2 regions of the Microbacterium saperdae genome follow, and region 2 is predicted to be linked to the other one. Evidence: riboswitches for the same ligand, from Rfam matches in the RefSeq annotation. Region 2 holds a riboswitch; the other holds the start of a gene.
The links. A riboswitch is a leader RNA that binds a small molecule or an ion and turns the genes downstream of it on or off. The one in region 2 is predicted to bind thiamine pyrophosphate.
Positions count from the first base shown of each region.

Region 1: it holds a riboswitch for thiamine pyrophosphate, as region 2 does, so the genes downstream of both, FB560_RS00275 (ECF transporter S component) here and thiM (hydroxyethylthiazole kinase) in region 2, are expected to answer to the same signal.

Region 1 covers NZ_VFOX01000001.1:45,608-55,772, reverse strand. The annotation lists gene FB560_RS00285 (energy-coupling factor transporter transmembrane component T family protein) at 1-314, opposite strand, end outside; gene FB560_RS00280 (ABC transporter ATP-binding protein) at 311-1,762, opposite strand; gene FB560_RS00275 (ECF transporter S component) at 1,765-2,421, opposite strand; TPP riboswitch at 2,412-2,523, opposite strand; gene FB560_RS00270 (D-alanyl-D-alanine carboxypeptidase family protein) at 2,606-4,210, shown strand; gene FB560_RS00265 (ABC transporter ATP-binding protein) at 4,338-6,596, opposite strand; gene FB560_RS00260 (ABC transporter ATP-binding protein) at 6,593-8,320, opposite strand; gene FB560_RS00255 (enoyl-CoA hydratase/isomerase family protein) at 8,569-9,630, opposite strand; gene FB560_RS20830 (ATP-binding cassette domain-containing protein) at 9,741-10,165, shown strand, end outside.
Region 2 covers NZ_VFOX01000001.1:1,070,533-1,080,697, forward strand. The annotation lists gene FB560_RS05105 (glutamate ABC transporter substrate-binding protein) at 1-477, shown strand, start outside; gene FB560_RS05110 (amino acid ABC transporter permease) at 544-1,200, shown strand; gene FB560_RS05115 (amino acid ABC transporter permease) at 1,197-2,120, shown strand; gene pheS (phenylalanine--tRNA ligase subunit alpha) at 2,154-3,194, shown strand; gene pheT (phenylalanine--tRNA ligase subunit beta) at 3,194-5,698, shown strand; gene FB560_RS05130 (DUF402 domain-containing protein) at 5,761-6,477, shown strand; gene FB560_RS05135 (NAD-dependent epimerase/dehydratase family protein) at 6,557-7,528, shown strand; TPP riboswitch at 7,556-7,649, shown strand; gene thiM (hydroxyethylthiazole kinase) at 7,640-8,488, shown strand; gene FB560_RS05145 (bifunctional hydroxymethylpyrimidine kinase/phosphomethylpyrimidine kinase) at 8,485-10,165, shown strand, end outside.

The sequences.
Region 1 (10,165 bases), 1.0 Mb from region 2:
AGCGTGATCGAGTCGTCGCTGATCGTCGCGAAACCGAACGTGAAGTAGATGTGGCCGGCGGGCTCGGCGTACAGCAGCATGCTCACGCCGGCGATCGGCGCGAAGATCACGATCGGCAGCAGCCGTTTCAGCACCGTGCGCAGGCGCAGCCCGGTCAGCGGGAGGCACAGCAGCTGCAGCCCGATCGCGGCCAGGGCGCTCGTGACGTCGATCGACGCGAACAGCGGCACCGACAGCAGCACCGCGAGCAGCAGCTTCGTCACGGGATTGACGCCGTCGAGCCACACCGTGCGCGCCGTCTCGGTCGTGGTCATGAGGCCGCCGCCAGCTCGATGCGGTGTCCGCCCAGATGCCGGATCACCGCGTCGTCGTGCGTGACCGCGACGATCGATCGACCGCGGGCGATCTCCTCCTGCAGGAGGGCGACGAGCGAGATCCATCCGCGCCGGTCCTGCCCGAAGGTCGGCTCGTCGAGCACGATCACCTCCGGCGCCCCCGCGAGCACCGTCGCCACGGACAAGCGCCGCTTCTGACCGCCCGAGAGCGTGAACGGGTTGGCGAGGGCGAGGGGAGCGAGCCCCAATCGTTCCAGCAGCTCGTCGACGACGGTGTCGGTGCGCGCCTGATCCCAGCCGAGGGCGCGCGGACCGACCGCGAGTTCGTCCCGCAGCGTCTGCGCCAGGAACTGATGCTCCGGTTCCTGGAACACCATGCCGATACGGGTGAGCAGTTCGCGCGACGTCCAGCGGATCGGACGCACTCCGCGACGTCCCGCGAGTTCGGGGGCGGCACGCACCTCCCCCGCCTGCTCGGGGATGAGCCCGGCGAGCGTCAGGGCCAGCGTGGACTTTCCCGCACCGTTGGGGCCCGTGATGACCGTCGCGTTGGCCCGCGGCACGCGCAGATCGAGCCCCGACTGCACCACCACGCGTGGCTCGCGCGCGACCGCGAGGCCGGACGCTGTAAGGGCATCGGATGCCGCCACCGCCTCGAGCACGGGCAGATCGATGCCGCGGTCGGGTACCCAGACCCCGGCGTCCGCGAGCGCGGCGCCATGCTCGGCGAACACCCGCTCGGGAGCGCCATCCGCGAGCAGCCCACCGTCGGCGGCGAGCACGATGACCCGCGTCATCAGGTCGACCCAGATGGGAGTGCGGTGCTCCACCACGATCAGCGTCGCGCCGCTCGCGGTGACGGCGCGCTCCACGCTCGCCCGCACCTCGCGCACGCCCTCCGGATCGAGGTTCGCGGTCGGTTCGTCGAGCAGCAGGAGTCCCGGTCGCATCGCCAGGACGCCGGCGAGCACGAGTCTCTGCTTCTGGCCGCCCGAGAGCGCCTTGGTGGGTCGCTGCAACGGCACGTCGAGCCCGACGGCCTCCAGCGCCTCCGCCACTCGGCCCGGGATGTCGGATGCCGGAACACCGAGGTTCTCGCATCCGAACGCCACGTCGTCTCCGACCTTCGAGAGCACGATCCCGGCATCCGGGTCCTGCAGCACCAGGCCGACCTGACCGCGTCGGGACTCGGGGGCGGCACCATCGACGCGGAGCGAGCCCGTGCGCTCGCCTTCGTCATCATCGCCGAGCACACCTGCGAGCCCGGCGAGCAGCGTCGACTTGCCCGCACCGGAGGCACCGAGCAGCAGCACCCGCTCGCCGGGCTCGATCGTGAAGGTCACATCGGCGACCGCCGGCCGCTTCCGCCCGGCGTACCGCCAGCCCCAGCCCGCAGCCTGCACGCGGGCCGGGGCGGCGAAGGTCACGCTCAGACCTCGCGCACGTGCTCTCGCCCGGCGGCGAAGCGGCTGAGGGCGCCGGTGACCGCGAGGGCGCGCACGAGCAGCCAGCCGACGACACCGGCCAGGATCGCTCCCGACACGACGACGCTCACCAGGTAGATCGTGTTGAACTCGATCGACTTCAGGATGTTCGGCGAGCTGCCGTAGAACAGCTCGAACACCCACGCCGCGACGGCAGCACCGACACCGGCGAGAGCGGCCACGGCGATCCCGAACCGACGGTAGAAGAACAGGGCGAAGATGATCTCCGCACCCAGCCCCTGCACCAACCCGGAGAGGATGGTGGAGATCCCCCAGACGTTGCCGATCAGCATCGACACGATCGCGGCGACGAGCTCGACGACCAGGGCGGCGCCGGGCTTGCGGATCACGAGACCACCCACGACACCGCCGAGAAGCCAGATGCCGACGGCGATCCCGCCGAGGCCGGGGGTCAAGGCGTCGGCCGCCCCGAACCAGGCGTAACCGATCGTGTTCCAGCCCCAGAACACGAGGCCGATCGCGACGCCGAGAACCGCGGCGACGACGATGTCGACGACGCGCCAGCGCCAGACCGGGGCGCGATGAAGATCCTTCGAAGCGGCGGACGCCTGCTGCGCGGATGCGGACGTGGACGTACTCATCTGAACTCCTCCCTGCGCTGGCATGACCCAGATCAGGTTCGACGGTCGAAGCGCGATTCGCTCCCTCTCAGCCCGGCTCGCCGGACTCCCGTGGTTGTGTTCCCGATCTTACCCAGTCGCGGCGCCACCATGTCTCCCGGTTGCGTGAACGCGAATCGGTCGATGAATTCGGTAACTTAGGCAAGTGACCGCTTCTGACCCTGCCGAGGCCACCGCCGCAGCTGCCCCCGGCGACGCCGTCATCGGCGACGCTGCGCCGACGGTCACGCCCGATCCCGGCGAGCCGGAGTCGAGCGACGGTCCCGACGAGTACGAGACGGTGGTCGCTCCGGAGCCGCTCGAGGAAGACTCCCCCGCCGAGGCCGAGCCCGACCTCATCGACGTCGAGTCCGACGCCACCGACGCTCTCACGCCCGGTACGGCACAATGGGCCGACGAGGCGGCTCCCGCCACTGCTCTGACCTGGGTCGAAGCCGAGACCATCGCAGGCAACTCTCCGGCTCCCTCCTTCGACCAGGCCTCGGACGCCGACCCGGGGGTGGCGCTGATGCGCGGCGCGAAGCTCCGTCCGGCGATCGCGCGCCCCGGCCTGCTGGTACCACTCGGTGTCCTGGCGGGTCTCGTCGCGACCTACGTCGGAGGCACGCTGCTGTGGCCACTGCACGAGGTCGCCCCCACCGTGGAATCCGTGGAGTTCGCCACCGTGCCCGCCCCGGCCGCTGTGGCGACCTGGCCGGCACAGGGCAGCGCAGCCGTCGGCATCGAGGGCATGACGACGTCCACTTCGATCCCGGACGCCGTGAGCATCGCCAGCATCACGAAGGTGGTGAGCACTCTGATGGTGCTCGACCGCATGCCGCTCGCTCTCGGCGAGCAGGGCCCGGAGTTCTCCTTCACGTACCGCGACAGCCTCGACTACTGGTCGTACCGGCGGTCCGACCAGTCAGCGCTCGACGTGCCGGTCGGCGGAGTGCTGACCGAGTACCAGCTCCTCCAGGGGACGCTGCTGGGATCGGCGAACAACTACATCGACCGTCTCGCCTCCGAGATCTGGGGGTCCGACCGGGAGTTCGCCGAAGCGGCAGCGATCTGGTTGCGCGACCGCGGACTGTCCGGCATCACCGTCGTCACGCCGTCAGGGTTCGACGAGCGCAACGTCTCCACGCCGGCGTCTCTCGTCGCCCTGGGCGAGTACGCGATGAAGAATCCGGTCTTCGCGCAGATCGTCGGCACCAAGTCGGTGGACCTCCCGGGCGCGGGCACCGTCGAGAACACGAATGGGATGCTCGCCGACCCGGGCGTGGTCGGGATCAAGACCGGAACTCTGGTCGGCTGGAATCTGCTCACCGCCAAGGACGTCACTGTCGGCGACACGACGGTGCATCTCTTCGCCGCCGTGCTCAACCAGGACGACAACGAGCAGCGTCTCGCCGCGACACGGGCTCTGTTCGCCGAGGCTGAGGCCGCACTGCAGGCACAGGAGCCCGCGGTCCCGGAGGGCACGGTCGTCGGGGAGGTCCGCACGGTATGGGGCGAGAAGATCGACGTGATCGCCGATGCCGACGCCGACGTCATCCTCTGGAACGGCGCTGTGGCGCAGGCCACCCCCGCCTTCACGCTGAGCTCGGAGACGGATGCCGGAGAGCGGATCGGAACCCTCACCACGGCCGGACCGCTCAACACCACCACGACGCCGCTGGTGCTCGCCGATGACATCGAGGGCCCGAGTCCCTGGTGGCGCCTGACCCACCCGCTCGACCTGCTCGGCCTCGACTCCGCTCAGGACTAGCTCGACTCCGCTCAGGACCAGCTGACTCCGCTCAGGACAGGCAGACAGCGAGAGGCCCCACCTCGGAAGATCCGGGGTGGGGCCTCTGCGTCTGGCGTGCGTTCACACACGCGCTCAGGCGCTGCGATCAGGCAGTGCGGTCGGGACCTTCCGCCGACGGCTTCTCGACCACGGCCTCGGCCGCCACCACCTCGGCTGCCGGCAGCTGTGAGCCCACGGAGGCGCCGATGACCGCCGCAGCGGCTTCATCCTCCGCCTCACCGCTGACGACGACGGGGGTCGAGCCGGTGAGGGCGTCTTCCGCGTCGATGTCGGTCGCGGCCTGCTCGAACTGCGACTGGTACAGGCGCCAATAGGCACCCTGCGCCGCGATGAGCTCGTCGTGCGTGCCCTTCTCTACGATGTCACCGTGCTCCATCACCAGGATGAGGTCGGCATCGCGGATGGTCGACAGACGGTGTGCGATCACGAACGAGGTGCGCCCCTCGCGGAGAGCAGCCATCGCCTTCTGCAGCAGCAGCTCCGTGCGGGTGTCGACGGCCGACGTGGCCTCGTCGAGGATGAGGATCGACGGCTTCGCGACGAACGCCCGTGCGATCGTGATCAGCTGGCGCTCACCGGCCGACACGTTCGCGGCATCCTCGTCGAGCACGGTGTCGTACCCCTCAGGGAGAGCGTGCACGAAGCGGTCGACGTAGGTCGCCGCGGCGGCTTCCTGGACTTCCTCATCGGTCGCGGTCGAGCGGCCGTAGCGGATGTTCTCGCGGATGCTGCCGGCGAACAGCCACGGGTCCTGGAGCACCATGCCCGTGCGCGACCGCAGCTCGTCGCGGGTCACCTCGGCGATGTCCTGCCCGTCGAGCATGATCCGCCCGCCGCTGAGCTCGTAGAAGCGCATGATCAGGTTCACCAGGGTGGTCTTGCCCGCACCGGTCGGTCCCACGATCGCGACGGTCTGACCGGGCTCCACGCGGAACGACAGATCCCGGATGAGCGGACGCTCCGGCGTGTACGAGAACGCGACGTTCTGGAACTCGATCACGCCCTTGCCCTCCACGAGCTCGGGGGCGTCGACGTCGTCGGCCTCCTGCTCATCGGCATCGAGCAGCTCGAAGACCCGCTCGGCCGATGCCGTTCCGGACTGGACCACGGCAGCCATGCCACCCAGCTCGGACAGCGGCTGCGTGAACTGCTGCGAGTACTGGATGAACGCCTGCACGTCGCCGAGGCGGAGCTGCCCGTTCGCGACCATCAGACCACCGAGCACCGCGATGCCCACGTAGCTGAGGTTTCCGACGAACATCATGGCCGGCATGATGATGCCGGACAGGAACTGGGCCTTGAAGCTCGCCTGGAACAGCTCTTCGTTCTCGTCCTGGAACTTCTCCAGCGCATCCTTCTCGCGACCGAAGACCTTCACCAGCGCGTGGCCGGAGAACGCCTCCTCGACACGGGCGTTCAGTCGACCGACCTTGCGCCACTGACTGCCGAAGGCCTTCTGCGACCGCGGCCCGATGATGCCGAAGATCACGCCCATGAGCGGCAGCGTGATCAGGGCGACCAGCGCGAGCTGCCACGAGATCGAGAACATCATCACGAGCACGCCGATCACGGTGAGCACCGAGGTGAGCGCACCGGAGAGCGACTGCTGCATCGTCTGCGTGATGTTGTCGATGTCATTGGTGACGCGCGAGATCAGCTCACCGCGCTGCACCTTGTCGAAGTACGCCAGCGGCAGACGGTTGATCTTCGCCTCGACCGATTCACGCAGCCGCCACATGGTGCGGACCATGATCACGTTGATCACGTAGCCCTGGATCCAGGTGAGGAACGCGGCAGCCACGTAGATGCTGAGGACGGCGGCGATGACCATCCGCAGGGCCTCGAAGTCGATTCCCTGGCCGACCGTGAAGTCGCCCAGCGCCCCGACCTGATTGGCGAAGTCGTTCTGGCCACCGGCACGCAGGGCCTCGACGACGACATCCTGCGAGGTGCCGGCCGGGAAGCCGGGGAAGCCGTCGCTGGGCTGCCCGAGCTGGATGGAGATGAACCCCTTGTAGACGAGGTTGGTCGCCTCGGCGAGCACCTTGGGCGCCGCGACGGTCAGCACGACGCCGATGGCGCCCAGGATCGACACGAAGACGAACCAGAGTGCCGACGGCTTGAGCAGACCGATCATCCGGGCGAAGCTCGGACCGAAGTTGTCGGCCTTGCCCGGCGCCACACTGTCCCAGTCGCCGGAGTTCTGACGCGCCTGCTCCGCGAGCTCGGCCTCGTACTTCTCCTCGGCGGTCAGTTCGGGTTCGATCGTTGCCGCCTTACTGCGGCCGCGCTGCTTCCGGGTACCGGCCCCAGAGCCTGTCGAAGGGTTGCTCTGCTCGCTCATGCGTCCACCCCCAGCTGCGACTCGACGATCTCGCGGTAGGTGTCGCTCGTCGCGAGCAGCTCCTCATGTGTGCCGACGCCGACCATGGTCCCGCCGTCGAGCACGACGATGCGGTCCGCGTCGGTGATGGTGGAGATGCGCTGCGCGACCACGATCTTCGTCACGTGCGGGAGCTCCCGCCACAGCGCCTGGCGGAGCCGGGCATCCGTGGTGAGGTCGAGCGCCGAGAACGAGTCGTCGAACACGAGGATCTGCGGACGATGCACGATCGCACGGGCGATCGCGAGACGCTGGCGCTGACCGCCGGAGACGTTCGTGCCGCCCTGCGCGATGCGCGATTCGAGCCCGTCAGGCATCTCTTCGACGAAGTCGCGGCCCTGTGCGATCTCGAGCGCCTGCCAGAGCTCTTCGTCCGTCGCCTCTTCACGTCCGTAACGCAGGTTGGACGCCACGGTGCCGGTGAACAGGAAGGGGCGCTGCGGCACCAGGCCGATGCTGTCCCACAGCGCCTCGACGTCCGCCTCGCGCACATCGGTGCCGCCGACGTGCACTGCTCCGCCCGAGACGTCGAACAGACGCGGGATGAGCGACACGAGGGTGGTCTTGCCCGAGCCGGTCGATCCGACGATCGCGACCGTCTCACCGGGCTGCGCGGCGAAGCTGATTCCGGTGAGCACCGGGGAGTCGGCGCCGGGGTAGGTGAACTCGACGCCGTCGAGCGCCACGGATCCGGGGATCGGGAACTCGGTGACGCCGTTCTCCGGGCGGACCAGGGTGGACTCGGAGTCGAGGACCTCGCCGATGCGCTCGGCCGAGACCGCGGCGCGCGGGATCATCATCGCCATGAAGCTCGCCATGATGACGCCGCCCATGATCTGGCCGATGTACTGCATGAAGGCGAACAGCGTGCCCACCTGGACGGTGCCGTTGTTCACCTCGATGCCGCCGAACCAGATGACCGAGACGACGGTGACGTTGAGGATGAGCATGAACAGCGGGAAGAGCAACACGAAGAGCGACCCGACCTTGCGTCCGACGTCCATGATGTCGGTGTTCGCGCCGCGGAAGCGCTCTTCCTCGATGCGCTCGCGCACGAACGCACGCACCACGCGGACACCCGTGAGCTGCTCGCGCATGATGCGGTTCACGTTGTCGAGCTTGCCCTGGTAGGTGCGGAACAGGGGCACCATGCGCCCGATCACCAGAGCCGCGAGGATGAGCAGCAGCGGCACAGAGACGGCGATGAGCCAGCTCAGGCCCACGTTGGTCTGGATGGCGAAGACGATGCCGCCGATCGCGAGCAGAGGCGCCGTGACGAGCATGGTCGCGCCCATCATGGCGAGCATCTGCACCTGCTGCACGTCGTTCGTGTTGCGGGTGATGAGCGAGCCGGCGCCGAACTGCGACACCTCGCGCTCGGAGAAACCGCTGACCTTGCCGAAGACGTCGGCACGGATGTCGCGGCCGGCGCCCATCGCGGCGCGCGCCGCGAAGTAGGTCGCGGTGACGGAAGCGATGATCTGCCCCAGCGACACGGCCAGCATGAACAGACCGGTGCTCCAGATGTAACCGGTGTCACCGAGGGCGACGCCCTTGTCGATGATGTCGGCGTTGAGGCGCGGAAGGTAGAGGGTCGCTGCGACACTCGCGAGCTGGAAGACCAGCACGGCGAGCAGCAGCCATCGGTATCGAGACAGATAACGGAGGAGGATTTTTCCCAGCACAGGCGGACTTTCTAGGAAGGATGAATCGGCGGATTTCTCGGCTGACGGATGCCGACCGACAATCGGCCACAAGAAAGAGTGCCACGAAGCGCCGACATTCGTATCCCCCTATCGGGGGACCTTCGCTGACAGCGAACCTTTCCGTGGTCCGGCCAGCGATTTCTGCACCGGGCCGAACAAGTCGACACCTCGTGCCAAGTCGAGGCACGGGCGAAGGAGAAGAGTGGGGAAGGAGAGGCGGCGAGCGCTCAGAAGAGCGGATGCCGAGGCACGTACGCCCGCGCCTCCGCGCCGGCATCCGGTGCCAGCTCGGCGAGCGTGGCGGGCTGCCACCGGGGGTTGCGATCCTTGTCCACCAGCTGTGCGCGGATTCCTTCGACGAGGTCGGGGTGCTCGTTCACGAACCAGAGCACCCGGCGGTACTCGCCCTCCAGCGCGGCGCGGAGTCCCGATGCCTCGCGTGCCTCGCGCACCGCATCGAGCGTCACGACGAGACCGGTCGGCGCGAGCCCCTCGAGCAGGTCGGCGATGGCGGCGGCATCCGTACTGCCCTGCGCCTGGAGCCGTCCGACGATCTCCGCGACGGTCGGCGCCGAGAAGGCCTCGTCGATCGCGGGGCGGAGGGAGGGCAGAGTCGTCGGCTCCGGGGTCTCGTCGAAGAGCAGCACGATCTCGCTGGGCCCGGTGGGGTCGGCGCGGAAGGCGAGCGCCTCGCGCAGCGCGTCGAGCCGATCGGACGGCACGAAGTGGTCCGCGAAGCCGAGGTAGACGGCATCCGCGCCGTTCATCGTCTGGCCGGTGAGCCCGAAGTATTCGCCGAATCGTCCGGGTGCCCGGCCGAGGAGCCAGGTGCCGCCGACGTCCGGAGTGAATCCGATGCGGGTCTCGGGCATCGCCAGCTTCGAGCGCTCCGTGACGATACGGATCGCGGCGTGGCCGGCGAGGCCGATGCCGCCGCCCATCGTGATGCCGTCGGCGAGGGCGACGACCGGCTTGGGGTACTCGGCGATCAGCGCGTTCAGCGCGTACTCGGCGCGGAAGAACTCCGCCGTCTCCTCCGCGCGTCCGCCCACGATCTGGGCGTGCAGGGCTCGCACATCTCCGCCCGCGCACATGCCGCGCTCGCCCTCTCCGTCGATCAGGACGATCTGCACGTCGGTGTTCTCACGCCAGGCGTGGAGCGTCTGGGTGAGGATCTCGATCATGCCGAGGTCGAGCGCGTTGATCGCCTCGGGACGATTGAGCGTGAGCCGGCCGAGGGCTCCTTCCGTGCGGATGAGGACGCGGGGAGCAGGCGTGGATTCGGTCACGGGAGCCAGGCTACTCCGATCCCACGACGCGGGATTCCGCATGAAATACGCGATCCGAGCGCTTTTCCGGCAGGATAGAGGGAAGTGCCCAATGCAAGGAGAGGTCGCGGATGCCCGACGGACAGGTGCTCGAGTTCACACATGTGACGAAGCGCTTCAATGAGGTGACCGCCGTCTCGGACCTCTCTGCCCGTGTCGAGCCCGGTGCAGTCACTGCTTTCCTCGGCCCCAACGGGGCCGGCAAGACCACGACGCTGCGCATCCTGCTCGGTCAGGTGCGTGCCACGTCCGGTACCGCCACGATCGGCGGGACGACGTACGCAGAGCTCCGCCAGCCGCTGCGCACCATCGGCTCCGTGCTCGAGGAGACGGTCTACCGTCCCCGCCGCACGGCCAGTCGGCAGCTGACGATCGCGGCGAAGGCGAACGGCATCCCGCTCTCCCGCGTCGACGAGGTGCTCGCACTGGTCGGACTCGACGGTGAAGGCGATTCCCGCATCGGCGGGTTCTCGCTCGGCATGCGTCAGCGGCTGAG
Region 2 (10,165 bases):
AAGGAGCTCATCGACTTCGCCGGCCCCTACTTCGTCACCGGTCAGGGCCTCCTGATCGCGGCGGATGCGGAAGACGCTGACGCTCTCGAGGACTTCAACGGCAAGACCGTCTGCTCGGCGACCGGCTCCACGCCGATCCAGAACATCAAGGCGAACTTCCCCGATATCAAGACGCAGGAGTACGACCTGTACTCGGCCTGCGTGCAGGACCTGATCGACGGCAAGGTCGACGCGGTCACCACCGACCAGGCGATCCTGATCGGCTACGCCGCTCAGTACCCGGACGACGTCAAGGTCACCGGTGGTCTGTTCACCGAGGAGAACTACGGCGTCGGACTCGCCAAGGGCGATGACGTGCTGCGCACGCACATCAACGAGCTGTTCACCGACGGTGGCGACATCTGGCAGGCCATCTTCGACAAGAACCTGGGTTCCTCGGGTATCGAGGTCGAGCAGCCGGCAGTCGACGCGTACTGATCTGACACACGGGGCGGCCTTCCTCCGCGGAGGCCGCCCCACCCAGCCTGAAGAAGGGAGGGTGGCGTGGACGTCATCTTCGGCAACCTCGACCTGTGGGGAAAGGCGATCGGCAACACGCTGCTCGTCTTCTTCATCGGCGGCATCATCGCGTTGGTGCTCGGCATCATCGTCGGCGCCATGCGCGTCTCTCCGATCCCGATCGCCCGGGGCGTCGGCACGTTGTACGTCAACATCGTGCGCAACACCCCGCTGACCCTCGTCTTCTTCTTCTTCGTGTTCGGCTACCCGCAGCTCGGCCTGCCGGACCTGTCGAACACCGTGCTCGGCATCCTCGCGATCGGCATCTACACCGCCACCTACGTCGCCGAGGTGCTGCGCGCGGGTATCAACACCGTCCCGGTGGGGCAGGCCGAAGCGGCTCGTGCCATCGGACTGCCGTTCGGGCAGGTGATGACGCTCGTCATCCTTCCCCAGGCATTCCGCTCGGTGGTGCCTCCGATGATGAGCGTGTTCATCGCGCTCCTCAAGAACACCACCGTCGCTGCCGGCTTCTCGATCGCCGAACTCGCAGCACTCCGCTCCACGATCAACGACTCCGCCGACCGACCGGGAAACCCCATGGAGGTCCTGCTCTGGGTCGCCGTGGTCTTCGTGATCCTGGTCCTGCTGATGAGCTGGCTGCAACGCCATCTCGAGAACCGATGGAGGATCGCGCGATGAGTTCCGTACTGTACGACGTCCCTGGTCCTCGGGCGATCGCCCGCAACCGCATCCTCGCCATCGTCACGATCGCCGTCGTGCTCGCCGTGGTGGGCTTCGTGATCCTGCGGATGTTCGAGACCGGGCAGTTCTCTGCCGAGAAGTGGTACGTCTTCACGTTCTCCAACGTGTGGATGGGCATCCTCAAGGCACTGGGCAACACCCTGGCCGCCTTCGCGCTGGCCGCCGTGCTCAGCATCATCCTCGGATTCCTGCTCGCGATCGGTCGGCTCTCGGAGCACGCCTGGGTGCGCATCCCGGTGACCGCGATCACCGAGCTGTTCCGCGCCGTGCCCGTTCTGGTCTTCATGATGCTGCTGTACTACGGGCTCCCCGTCGTCGGAGTGAAGATGGACCCGTACTGGGCCGTCGTCATCGCGCTCATGGCATACAACGGCTCGGTGCTCGCCGAGGTGCTGCGTGCCGGCATCGAATCGCTCCCGCGGGGACAGAAGGAGGCCGGCTACGCGATCGGTCTCCGCAAGAGCGGCGTCATGCGCCTGATCCTGCTTCCGCAGGCGATCCGGGCCATGCTCCCGGTCATCGTCGCCCAGCTGGTCGTCACGATGAAGGACACCGCGCTCGGCTTCATCATCACGTACCCCGAGCTGCTGTACTACGCCAAGCAGCTGACCTCGCAGCAGGGCCGTCCGATCCTGCAGTCGGCGTTCGTCATCGGCGGCATCTACATCATCATGTGCCTGATCCTCTCGGGCATCGCGCGCTGGGTCGAGATCCGCACGCGGCGCTCGCCGAAGATCTCGGCGATCGTCGGGGGCGGGAACCCCGCCGCGGATGATGAGTCGACGCTCACCGAAGTCATCGCACTCCAGCGAGGTGCGGGGAAGTTCGACATGGGGAACGGGCCGGGCGCCGTCTGACCCCGTCGCCCCGCGCCGGTAGACTCCTATCTCGTGTCTGAGTCTCCCGAGATCACCCCAGAAGCCGTCGAAGCGGCCGTCGCCGCAGCGCTCGCCGCGATCGGTGCTGCTGCCGACACCGCCGAGCTGAAAGCCGTCCGTGCCGCGCACGTCGCCGAAGGATCGCCCCTCGCGGTCCTGAACGCGTCCATGCGTCAGGTCGCGCCCGAGAACAAGGCCGCGTTCGGCAAACTCGTCGGTCAGGGCCGCGGTCAGGTCACGCAGGCGCTGGCGGCGAAGGAAGCCGAGCTCGCGGCCGCCGAGGTCACCGCGCGCCTCGAGGCCGAGCGCATCGACATCACGGCCGTGCCCTCGCGCACCCGTGTCGGCGCCCGTCATCCGCTCACACTCCTGCAGGACCAGGTCTGCGACATCTTCGTCGGCATGGGCTGGGAGATCGCGGAAGGGCCGGAGCTCGAGCACGAGTGGTTCAACTTCGACGCCCTCAACTTCGACGTGGACCACCCCGCCCGCCAGGAGCAGGACACCTTCTACGTCGACCCGACCTCGCGTCACCTCGTGATGCGCACGCACACGAGCCCCGTGCAGGTGCGCTCGATGCTCGACCGCGAGGTGCCGATCTACGTGCTGTGCCCCGGTCGCGTGTACCGCACGGATGAGTTCGATGCCACGCACCTGCCTGTCTTCACGCAGTTCGAGGGACTCGTGATCGACAAGGGCATCACGATGGCGCACCTCAAGGGCACCCTGGATCACTTCGCGAAGCAGCTCTTCGGCGCCGAGGCGAAGACGCGTTTCCGCACCAACTACTTCCCCTTCACCGAGCCCTCCGCCGAGCTCGACCTGTGGCACCCGACCTTCAAGGGCGGCGCACGCTGGATCGAGTGGGGCGGCTGCGGCATGGTCAACCCGAACGTGCTCCGCGCGGCCGGGATCGACCCCGAGGTGTACAGCGGCTTCGCGTTCGGCATGGGCATCGAGCGAGGACTCATGTTCCGCAGCGATGTGCAGGACATGCGCGACATGGCCGAGGGTGATGTCCGTTTCAGCGAGCAGTACGGGATGGTGGTGTGATGCGCGTCCCGCTTTCGTGGTTGCGTGAGTACGTCGATCTGGCAGCGGATGCTGCGCCGGAGGACGTGCTGGAGGCGTTGGTGACGGTCGGCTTCGAAGAGGAGGACGTGCACCGCTTCGAGATCTCCGGACCCGTCGTCGTCGGACAGGTCGTCTCGCTCGAGGCCGAACCGCAGTCCAACGGCAAGACCATCAACTGGTGCCAGGTCGATGTGGGCGAGGAGCACGGCGGCATCCGCGGCATCGTCTGCGGTGCGCACAACTTCGTCGCCGGTGACAAGGTCGTCGTGACCCTGCCCGGCGCCGTGCTGCCCGGCCCGTTCCCGATCGCTGCGCGCAAGACCTACGGCCACGTATCCGACGGCATGATCGCCTCGGCGCGCGAGCTCGGGCTGGGGGATGAGCACAACGGCATCGTCGTGCTCTCCGACCTCGGTATCGACGCCCCCGTCGGCACCGACGCCATCGCGCTGCTGGGGCTCGACGACGTCGCGGTCGAGATCAACGTCACGCCCGACCGCGGCTATGCGTTCTCGCTGCGCGGTGTCGCCCGCGAGTACTCGCACGCCACCGGAGCGACCTTCCGCGATCCGGCCGAGCGCGACTTCGCCGAGCTGCAGCCCGGCAGCGGACACACGACCGTCGTCGACGACGTCGCGCCGGTGCGCGGCCGCGTCGGTGCGAGCGAGTTCGTCACCCGCGTCGTGCGCGGTGTCGATCCCTCGCGTCCCACCCCGCCGTGGATGATCGCGCGGCTGACGCTCGCGGGCATGCGCTCGCTCGGCGTGCTGATCGACATCACGAACTACGTCATGCTCGAGCTGGGCCAGCCCCTGCACGGCTACGACCTCGACAAGCTCGACGGCGGCATCACCGTGCGCCGTGCGACGCCGGGCGAGAAGATGACCACGCTCGACGGGCAGGAGCGCGCGCTCCACGTGGAGGACCTGCTCATCACCGACGGCTCCGGTCCGATCGGTCTCGCCGGCGTCATGGGCGGCGGCACGACGGAGATGAGCGAGACCACGAAGAACGTGCTGATCGAGGCCGCGAGCTTCGATCCCACGACGATCGCGCGCACGGCTCGTCGGCACAAGCTGCCCAGTGAGGCGTCCAAGCGCTTCGAGCGCGGTGTCGACCCGCTCATCCCGTTCGTGGCCGCACGCCGCGCCGCCGACCTCATGGTCGAGCTGGCCGGCGGCACGCTCACGGAAGAGGGAGGCGCACTGTTCGCCGAGGTCTTCGTCGCCGACATCGAGCTGCCTGCCGGTTTCGTGCAGGGCCTCATCGGCGTCGACTACACCGACGAGGAGATCACCGGTGCTCTGACCACGATCGGTGCCGAGGTCGAGAAGGCCGACGACGGCTGGACCGTCATCCCGCCCACCTGGCGGCCCGATCTGACGGACAAGTGGACGCTGGCCGAAGAGGTCGCGCGCATCCACGGACTCGACCGCATCCCCTCGGTGCTGCCGACCCCGCCCTCCGGCCGCGGCCTCACGGCGCTGCAGCAGGGCCGCCGCCGGGTCGCGGACGCGCTCGCGGCTGCCGGATTCGTCGAGACCCCGGCATTCCCGTTCACGACGGAGGCGCAGAACGACCTGCACGGCTCCGCCTCCGGAGAGCACCTGCCCAGCATCCGTCTGGCGAACCCGCTCGACGGGCAGGCGCCGTTCCTGCGTCGCTCGCTGGTGCCCGGTCTGCTGCAGACCGCGCACCGCAACATCGCGCGCGGACTCACCGACCTCGCGATCTTCGAGAGCGGCGCGGTCTTCCTGCCCGAGCCCGGCGTGACCTACGGCACCGATGAGGTCCCGCCGCTGGGTGTGCGCCCCTCGGACGACACGCTCGCCGCGCTGAACGCGTCGATCCCGCCGCAGCACCGTCATGTCGCCCTGCTGCTCGCGGGGAACATCGTGGCGCGTCAGCCCGGCCGTCCGGCCGAGCCTGCCGGCCTCTCGGAGGCGCTCGACGCCGCACGGGTCATCGCGAGCGCTGCCGGTGTCGAGATCGACGTCGTGCAGTCACAGCGCGCTGCCCTGCACCCCGGACGCACGGGAACGCTGCAGGTCGACGGTGCCGAGGTCGGCTACGTCGGCGAACTGCACCCCGTGGTCTCGGATGAGGCGGATCTGCCCGGACGCGCCATCGTGCTCGAGCTCGATCTCGATCTGATCCTGTCGCTGGCCGGACGGCGCATCGTCGCCGAGTCGCTCTCGACCTTCACCGCTGCCACGCAGGATGTGTCGCTCACGCTTCCGGCCGATGTGGCTGCCGGAGACGTGCGGGCGGCGCTGGCAGAAGGCGCCGGCGCTCTGCTCGAGTCCGTGCGGCTGGTCGACGACTACCGCGGCGACGGCGTTCCGGAGGGTTCCAAGAGCCTGACGTTCGCACTGCGCTTCCGCGCCGACGATCGCACGCTGACGGCAGCCGAGGCCACCGAGGCCAAGCTCGCGGGCGTCGCGGTCGCCGCCGAGCGCTTCGGCGCGGCACTCCGCGAGTGACCAGCGCTCGCACACGGGCCTGAATCACACCGACGGCACGGCCGCCGGGGTAGCGTGACCGGATGAGCATCCTTCCGCAGAGCACCCCGGCGGCCGTGCCGGCAGGCGCCCGCCCGTTGGGTGAGGGGCCGTTCCTCGCTCCCGGTGCGCAGATCGACTGGCACTACCGCAAGCCGGGCTGGCAGCCGGGGGAGCCCTCGACGATCACTCCCATGCGCGTGGTGCGCGACGACGAGCGCGGCCTGGTCGCCTGGCTCGCCCCTGGCACCCTGCAGGAGGGTCAGGGCGCGCCGGACGGCCAGCGGGTACGCAGCGTACCGCTGGAACGACGGTGGCTCGAACCGCGTACACGCATCGTCGAGGAGTGGTGGGGCAACGGGATCCTGCGCATCGCTCCGGCGGGTGCCGCGTGGTCGGTCTGGTTGTTCTGGAGCGACGTGACCGGGGCGGAATGGGAGTTCGCGGGGTGGTACGTCAACCTCGAGAACGCGCACCTGCGCACGGACCACGACACGTACACCTCGGATCACATCCTCGATGTGGAGATCGACGCGTCGGGCGGCATCCATCTGAAAGACGAGGACGAGGTCATCGCCGCGATCGACCAGGGGCGTCTCAGCGCGGAACAGGCCGCGCAGATCGAGCGGCACGCGGATGCGGCGATCGTGTCGTTCCGCGAGGGTGACTGGCCGTTCGACGCCGAGTGGCGCGACTGGCGACCGGATCCGGAGTGGACGGTTCCGCAGCTGGCCGGACTCGACGACCTCGCCACGCCCTGACGAGGCCGCTGCTCTGAAGGAGCCTCTGCTCTGAGCGGAAGATCTTCCCTGCGGCCCCGGATGCTGGTGACATGGGGTCATGACCGATGTGCTGATCCTGGGTGGAACCGGCTGGCTCTCCGGGCGGATCGCCCGGAGTTGGCGGGATGACGGGGCGGCGGTGACGTGCCTGGCGCGTGGATCGCGCGGTGCTCCTGACGGGACGGCCCTGGTGACGGGCGACCGCGATCACCCCGATGCGTACGACGGCGTCCGGCGTGCCTGGGATCACGTCATCGACATCTCCTCGCGGGCCGATCATGTCGCCGCCGCCGTGGAGGCGCTCGGGGCACATGCGCGGCGGTGGACGTACATCTCGTCGATGTCTGTATATGCCGACGATGCGACCGTGGGTGCCGACGAGTCCGCGCCCGTGCATCAGGCAGCGATGCCCGGCGACACCTACGACTACGCCGCCGAGAAGGTCGCCGCCGAGGAGCATGTGCGCACCCTCGGCGACCGGGCGTTGATCGTGCGTCCGGGACTGATCGTCGGAGACGGCGACCCCAGCGACCGCTTCGGATACTGGGCGGCGGCCTTCGCTCGCGCCGGTGCGGAGTCGGTGCTGCTCCCGCCGGAGGAGGGCCGCATGACGCAGGTGATCGATGTCGACGACCTCGCCGCGTACGTCGTCACCGCGACCTCCGCCGGAGTGAGCGGGTCGGTGAATGCGATCGGGGACCGGCATCCGATCTCGGCGGTGCTCGAACGCGTGCGCGCCGCCACCGGGCACCGAGGCGAGACGATCGTCGCCGACGAGGAATGGCTCACAGGCCATGGCGTGGGGTACTGGGCAGGACACCGTTCGCTGCCGCTGTGGCTGCCTGCCGACATGACCGGCTTCATGACGCGGTCGAACGCGGAGTTCCATCGCACGGGGGGCTTGCTGCGACCGCTCGACGACACGATCGCCCGGGTGGTCGCGGATGAGGTCGCGCGCGGCGTCGACCGCGAAAGACGCGCGGGCCTCACCCGGGCAGAGGAACACGCCCTGCTCGCCGAGCTCGTCTGAGTGGACTCGTCGCTTCGCTAGACTGCGAGCAGTGACACGGGGTGCCGCGACCGCGGCTGAGAACAGACCCGTCGAACCTGATCTAGTTCGTACTAGCGAAGGGATGTCGCATTGAGCGATCGTCTGCGTCCATCGTCCGAATCCTCCGTCGTGTCCGAGGCGGTGGTGCTGCTCGAGAGACTGCGAGCCGCCCCGCCGTTGACGCACTGCATCACCAACGCGGTCGTCACCGGCTTCACCGCGAATGTGCTCCTCGCCACCGGCGCCGCCCCCGCGATGGTCGACATCGTGGGGGAGAGCGGCATGTTCGCCGGCATCGCCTCCGGGGTGCTGATCAACCTCGGCACTCCAACCCCTGAGCAGCAGGCCGCGAGCCGGGAAGCGGCGGAGGGAGCAACGGCCGCCGGGACACCCTGGGTGCTCGACCCGGTGGCGATCGGCGCGCTGCCCGTGCGCACGGCTCTGGCGCAGGAGCTCGTGGCGCTTCGCCCCACCGCCGTGCGGGGCAATGCGTCCGAGATCCTCGCGCTCGCCGGACTCAGCGGCGGCGGCCGAGGTGTGGACGCCACCGACAGCACAGAGGCGGCAGCCGATGCGGCCACAGCGCTGGCCCAGCGGTACGGCAGCGTGGTCGCGGTCTCCGGCCCCGTCGACCTGCTCACCGACGGGGAACGCGTGGTCCGCATCGCGAACGGCGATCCGCTGCTCACGCTCGTCACCGGCGGTGGTTGCGCGTTGGGCGCCGTGATGGCGGCATTCCTCGGCGCTGCGCGCGGCACCGGCATCTCCGCACTCAGTGCCGTCGCCGCTGCCAGCCTCGTGTACACGATCGCCGCCGAACGTGCGGCCGCCCTGTCCGCCGGTCCCGGCAGCTTCGCCGTCGCCCTGCTCGATGCCCTTGCGAGCGTGCAGCCGGACGACCTGGCGGCCGCGGCGCGCGTCGAGGAGAGCATCCGATGAGCGCGGATCTCTCGCTCTACCTCGTCACCGACGCGGCGCTGTGCGGCCCGCGCGGTGTGGTCGACACCGTCCGGCAGGCAGTCGACGGCGGCGTGCGCATCGTGCAGCTCCGCGAGAAGCATGCGTCGGACGGGGAGGTCGTGGAGCAGCTGCTGGCCCTGTCGGCAGCGATCGACGGTCGGGCGCTGCTCGTCGTGAACGACCGCCTGGATGCGGCACTCGAGGCGCGACGTCGCGGAGCCCGGGTCGACGGCGTGCACCTCGGCCAGGGCGATGCCTCGGTGCTGCGGGCGCGGCAAGAGCTCGGACCCGACGCGCTGATCGGGCTCACCGCGAACGCTCCGGAGCACCTCGCGGCCGTCCGCGCACTTCCGGTCGGCACCGTCGACTACCTCGGGGTCGGCGTGATCCGTCCCACGCTCACCAAACCGGATCATCCGCCGGCCCTCGGGATCGAGGGGTTCCGGGAGTTTGTGGCCGAGAGCCCGCTGCCGTGTGTCGCGATCGGCGGCGTCGGCATCGATGACACCGAGCCGCTGCGCGCGGCAGGAGCGGTCGGGATCGCGGTGGTCTCCGCACTCTGCGCGGCCGACGATCCGGCGGCCGCGGCGAGGGACTTCCGTCGGCGCTGGCAGATGGCCTCGGTGCCGCGCGTGCTCACGATCGCCGGCAGCGATCCCTCCGGGGGTGCCGGCATCCAGGCCGATCTCAAGTCGATCGCCGCCAACGGGGGATACGGCATGGCAGCGATCGCCGCGTTGACGGTGCAGAACACCCGCGGCGTGAGCGCGATCCATGTCCCGCCGGCGGCCTTCCTGCGGCAGCAGCTCGACGCGTTGTCGGATGACATCGTCGTCGACGCGGTCAAGATCGGGATGCTCGCAGATGCCGAGGTCGTGCGCACCGTGATCGGGTGGCTCGACGCCGTGCATCCTCCGATCGTCGTGGTCGACCCCGTCATGGTCGCCACGAGTGGTGATCGACTCCTCGACACGGCGGCGGAGTCCGCTCTGCGGGCACTGCTCGAACGCGCCGATGTCGTGACCCCGAACCTCGCGGAGCTCGCGGTGCTGGTGGGCAGGAACATCGCCGACTGGTCCGATGCGCTCGCCGCAGCGGAGGAGCTCTCTGCGCAGGTCGGCGCGGCGGTGCTCGTGAAGGGTGGCCACCTCGAGGGCGCCGATGCGCCGGATGCCCTCATCGACGCGGCAGCAGGGATCCGCCAGGACTACCCGGGTGCACGCATCGACACCGCGAACACCCATGGCACCGGATGCTCGCTGTCCTCCGCGATCGCGACGCTGCTGGCGCGGGGTCAGGATCCCGTGCAGGCCGTGTCCGCGGCACGCGCCTGGTTGCGCGAGTCGTTGCGGGCGGGCGGTGCGCTCGACGTCGGACGCGGCCACGGTCCCATCCACCATTTCGCGGGACTCTGGACCCGCGGCGGGCTGACCACGCGTCCGACGGCTGCCGAGGTGGCCGCCGAGTGGTGGGACGACATCCGCGAGACCAGAGACGAGATCGACGCGCTGCCCTTCATCCGTGCGCTCGCCGACGGCACGTTGCGGCAGGAACCCTTCGTCTTCTACCTCGCGCAGGATGCGCTCTACCTGCGCGAATACGCCCGCGTGCTGGCGGAGGCGGCGCGGCTGGCCCCGACCGCGGCAGAGCAGGCGT